DNA from 2 places in the Methylosinus sp. genome. Region 1 is predicted to be linked to the other one. Evidence: riboswitches for the same ligand, from Rfam matches in the RefSeq annotation. Region 1 holds a riboswitch; the other holds the start of a gene.
What was found. A riboswitch is a leader RNA that binds a small molecule or an ion and turns the genes downstream of it on or off. The one in region 1 is predicted to bind fluoride.
Positions count from the first base shown of each region.

Region 2: linked by a shared signal. The riboswitch ahead of smbP (small metal-binding protein SmbP) and the one ahead of VIF40_RS16260 (hypothetical protein) in region 1 are both predicted to bind fluoride.

Region 1 covers NZ_DATBQF010000062.1:20,320-22,759, forward strand. Annotated here, with positions in the region: gene pal (peptidoglycan-associated lipoprotein Pal) at 1-140, opposite strand, end outside; gene VIF40_RS16255 (hypothetical protein) at 432-1,076, shown strand; fluoride riboswitch at 1,178-1,240, shown strand; gene VIF40_RS16260 (hypothetical protein) at 1,299-1,745, shown strand; gene VIF40_RS16265 (hypothetical protein) at 1,877-2,326, shown strand; gene VIF40_RS16270 (alpha/beta hydrolase) at 2,351-2,440, opposite strand, start outside.
Region 2 covers NZ_DATBQF010000004.1:70,750-73,189, forward strand. Annotated here, with positions in the region: gene VIF40_RS00495 (sulfate ABC transporter substrate-binding protein) at 1-480, shown strand, start outside; fluoride riboswitch at 601-662, shown strand; gene smbP (small metal-binding protein SmbP) at 1,024-1,377, shown strand; gene crcB (fluoride efflux transporter CrcB) at 1,440-1,838, shown strand; gene VIF40_RS00510 (DUF190 domain-containing protein) at 1,842-2,180, shown strand; gene VIF40_RS00515 (DEAD/DEAH box helicase) at 2,182-2,440, opposite strand, start outside.

The sequences.
Region 1 (2,440 bases):
GCCGCATAGCCGCCGCGGCCATTGGCGCCGGCGAGCGCGGCGTTTTCGTCCTCGGCGTTCTTGGCGCAGGCGGCGAGCGAGACCGCCGCCAGCAGGGCGACGGCGAAGCGCAGGGCGCGCGCGGCGGTAACGAATGCCATGTCCTCGAAACTCCTCTGACGACGGCTCTACTGTCGCCAGTCCTATCCGCGCAGGGGTTAAACGAAGGTTCCGTCAACCTTGACGAAAGCTTTGCGCGCCCCGCTGCGGCGCATCGAATGTCGGTAAGGTTAACGTGAGCTTGATCGTCGATGCGGTCGATGGCGCGAGTGAGGCGAAAAGGCGGCGCGAAAGGAGACGCAGGGAATTGCGGATGGGGAATGCGGGGCTGGACCGCCGCGCCGATCATCGTTAGCAATTCATACATCATGCGGCGGAGGGAGTCGGAGACGATGCGCGACCTGAAACGCTCCGCCCGACGCTTCGGCGCGCCGCTTTGCGCGGCTTTCGGAGCCGCCATGCTCGCCGGCTGCGTCGACACGGCGGTGGAGATCGGCCATCCGCGTCCCGAGCAGCTCGCCCAGCGGCAACGTCCGGCGCCGCGTCCCGGCGTCAGCCCGCGCGGCGCGCCGGTGGCGCTCACCAGTTTCGAAGGCGCGCCCGAAGCGGCGCTCGCTCGGTTCCGCCCGGTCTTCGCCCGCGCCGCGGAGAGCCGCGACATCGGCTCCGCCGGAGAGCCGGACGCCGCCTATCGTTTGCGCTTCTATCTCACCGCCTATGCGGGCGCGGAGGGGACGACGCGCTTCGCCTATGTCTTCGACGTCTTCGACCGCAATGGACGGCGCGCCCGTCGTCTGACCGACGAGATCGCCGTGCGGGGCGATGGCGATCCCTGGACGCTGCTCGACGACAGGGCGCTCGCCGAGGTCGCGGCGCGCGGAGCCGCCGCGCTCGCCGCCTTTCTCTCCGATACGCCCGAGGCGATCGCGGCCGCGGCAGGCGGCGAATCGGGCGTGACGATCGCCGCCGCCACACGCGGCGAGCCGGCTGCGGCGCAGAATGGTCCCAAGGCGCTGGGGCTCGCCGAAGCGAAATGATCGTTCCCGCTGCCGATCCAGCGAGCCGTCCTCCGGCGGATTGACGTCGTCGCCGCCTTTCTGTATCGATTTCGCTACATAAGGTCGCGGAGGCGAAAGCCGTCGCGCCAGGGGATGGGGTGCCCCCTATAACCGCCGAAAAGGCTGATGACTCCTGCTGAAACCGATGATCGCGAGATCATCGAACGAGGGCGTTCGCGCTCGATATGCAGGAGTACGGCTATGAATCAGGATCTCTCGGTTTTCATCACTCCCTTCGCTCTCGTCATCGGATGCGGGCTGATCGCCGTGGGCGGTCTCTTCTTCATCGACATCAAATTTCTGCGGTCGCAATTCCAGGCGATCGTGGCGCTTGTGATCGGCGGCTTCATTATCGCGGCGCTGGAGGTCGTGCTCGCCGGCAGCAGCGTCTCCTTCTTCAAGGCGCAGCAGGTGCAGACCTCCGTTTGCGAGCTCGAGGGCGAATCGGCGCATCCGGAGGCGCGTCTCGGCGGCGACGCCCACATCATTCACAAGCACATCCTCGGCTGCATGCAGGAGGCCGGCTATGAATGGTCGCCGACGCATCGCAATTGCAAGGACGCGCCGGTCGCCACCAATCCCTATTGCTATCTGCCGGCGAGCGGCTTCGACCGCACCATCACTGCATTCCAGCTGAGATTCGAATAGCCCGGGCGCGACGGCGCGGCTAAGGTCTCTCTCCGCCCGCGGGGCGCTTGCCGTTTGGAGTTCTTGCTCCATTTGACCTCGAGACTGAGGGGAAGGCGGCGCCCCGTCGGGACCAGACGGGAGACGCACCGATGAACGAGGACATATCCGCCTTCGTGGCTCCGCTGACGCTGATTCTCGGGGGCGCGCTTCTGGCGCTCGGCGGTCTGTCCTTCATCGGGATCGATTATTTCGACAGCAAGTTCAAAGCGCGCGTCGCCTTCGCGATCGGCCTCGCCTTCATCGTCGCCACCGAGCTCGTCTTCGTGACCAGCAGCAGTAGCGGGCGCTATTTCGCCGGGCTGAAGATCGACGTGACCGATTGCGAGCTCGACAGCGAGTCCAAGCTGCCCGACGAGCGGCACAAGAACAGCCGCGTGCTGCACGATCATATCGTCGGCTGCATGGAGCGGCTCGGCTATGAATGGAACGTCGACCACGAGCATTGCAAAGAGGCGAAGATCGCCACGAATTCCTTCTGCTATCTGCCGACGCGGCCGGTGGCGCGGGCGATCGTGCGGTTTCAGACAGCCTTCGAATGATCCGGCTTCGAATGATCGCGGCGCTCAGGCGCGATCCACCGCCTCGCCGGGAACGAAAGCGTCGAAGGCCGCCCAGAACTGCTCGCGCAATTCGTCGCGCTCCATCAGCAATTC
Region 2 (2,440 bases), on a different contig from region 1:
GCCAAGACGAAGGAACTGGTGAAGGCGATCTACAAGAACGCCCCTGTGCTCGACTCCGGCGCGCGCGGATCGACCACCACTTTCGCCCAGCGCGGCCTCGGCGATGTGCTGATCGCCTGGGAGAACGAGGCGTTTCTCGCGATCGACGAATTCGGCAAGGACAGGTTCGAGATCGTCGTTCCCTCGCTCTCCATTCTCGCCGAGCCGGCCGTCGCCGTCGTCGACGGCAATGTCGACGCCAAGGGCTCGCGCAAGGCGGCGGAAGCCTATCTGAGCTTCCTCTACACGCCGGCGGGCCAGACGCTCATCGCCAAGCACGGCTATCGCCCCTCGCGGCCGGAATTTGCGGCCGCCGACGATCTGAAGCGCTTCCACGCTATCGAGCTGGTCACGATCGACAAGAGCTTCGGCGGCTGGCCGGCGGCGCAGAAGAAGTTCTTCGTCGATGGCGCCCTCTTCGACGAGATGCAGAAGCCCTGACCTCGGCCGCGCGCCCGCAGATCGTGATCTGCGGAGCCACAGGCGCGCGGCTCCGCGCATCGTCCTTGACGCTGTCTCATCGCTTAGCTACGAATCGCGCATAGGTCGCCGCTCCAGGGCGCGCGACCGGGGGATGGGGTCCCCCTCCAACCGCCGCAAAGGCTGATGACTCCTGCTGACGTCCGATGATCGACCGATCGTCGGAGAGAGCGATTTATTCGCTCGGCAGGAGCCGGCCATGATGCAGTCCGCGGTCTTTCGCTGTCCACACATCCTATTCGTCGCACGCAACCTAGTCGTCGCGCGCATCTTATGCGTCGCACGCAACCTATTCGTCGAATGCGCGCGCGCCGCCGCTGCGCTTTCGATCGATCTTCGTCGCCTGCCGACGCGAGCCCACGACCGGGCGGTCACGGCCTATCAAACGCGATTCGAGTGACCGCGTCGATCGGCCACGACCGATGAAGGCGCGGCCGATAACGTAAAAATCGAATCCGAAAGCGCCGGCCGAGATCGCCTCGGTCGAAAAATAAGGAGAGTGAAATGAACAGTCGCACTTTGGGGCTCGCCGCGAGCCTCTGCCTCGCCGCGCTGGTCGGACCGACGCTCGCGCGCGCAGATGACCGCCTGCCGCAGGCGATCTATCATATGAACGAAGCGATCACCCAGGGCTCCAAGCTTCATGACGCCGGCCTGCTCGCCTATCACGCCGATCTCGCGCTCGAGAAGGCCGAGGGCATCCAGAAGTTCAAGCCCAATCCTCACACAGCCGAGGCGATCGTCCATATAAAGGCGGCGATAGAAGAGGGTCAGGCGAGCCACACGGAAGCCGCGACCAAGCAGGCGAAGGAAGCGCTCGCGCATCTCGAGGAGGCGAGCAAGGAGACGGCTCAGTAAGGCTCACGACGCGCGAGGCCGCGGCGGCCTCGCGCGAAACGCCCACCAGCGACAGGCATGCGATGATTTATGTTCTCATCATGATCGGCAGCGCGATCGGCGGCGTCGCGCGTTATTGGCTCTCGGGAGTCGTCTCACGCTGCTTCGGCGAGTCCTTTCCCTGGGGCACGCTGCTGGTGAATATCTCCGGCTGCTTCGTGATCGGCTTTTTCGCCACCATCACCGCGCCGGGGGACGGCCGGCTGTTCCTCGACTCGCAGACACGGCAATTCGTCATGATCGGCCTGTGCGGGGGCTATACGACCTTCTCCTCCTTCGGCCTGCAGACGCTCAATCTGGCGCGCGGCGGCGAGGCTTTCGCGGCGCTCGCCAATATCGGACTGTCGTTCGGGCTCTGCCTTTTCGCCGTCTGGCTCGGACATGTCGCCGCCGCTCATCTCAACGAATTGAAAGGGGCATGACCGATGAAACTGCCACGAGACGCCACTCTGCTTCGCATCTTCATCGGCGAGGACGCCAAATTCAACGGACGGCCGCTGCATGACGCGATCGTGCTGAAGGCGCGCGAGAGCCATCTCGCCGGCGCGACCGTGCTGCGCGGCCCCGTCGGCTTCGGCCACAACAGCCGGATCCGCACGACGAAGATTCTGAGCCTCTCGGAAGATCTGCCGCTCGTCATCGAGATCGTCGACGCGCCGGAGACGATCGACGCTTTTCTCCCCCTTCTCGACGCGATGATGACCAGCGGGCTGGTCACGCTCGAGACGGTGCGAGTGCTGCGCTACGGCGACAGCGCCCCATAAGTCACGCGAGATCGGCGAGCTGCCCGCGCGCCGCGGAGCGGATCAGGCGTTTCTCCGCCTCCCAGCGCGTCGCCTCGTCGACGCTCGTCAGAAATTCGATCTTGCCGCCGGCGAGCGCGGCGATGGGCAGCCCGTCGCGAAACAGCAGCCGATTGCCGGTGAGCGCGGCGAGCTTGCCGCCCGGCGTCAGCACGCCGATGAGATTGAGCGGATCGGCGGCCGACAGCGACACATATTGCCCGTCGGCCGGCCGCCGCCGC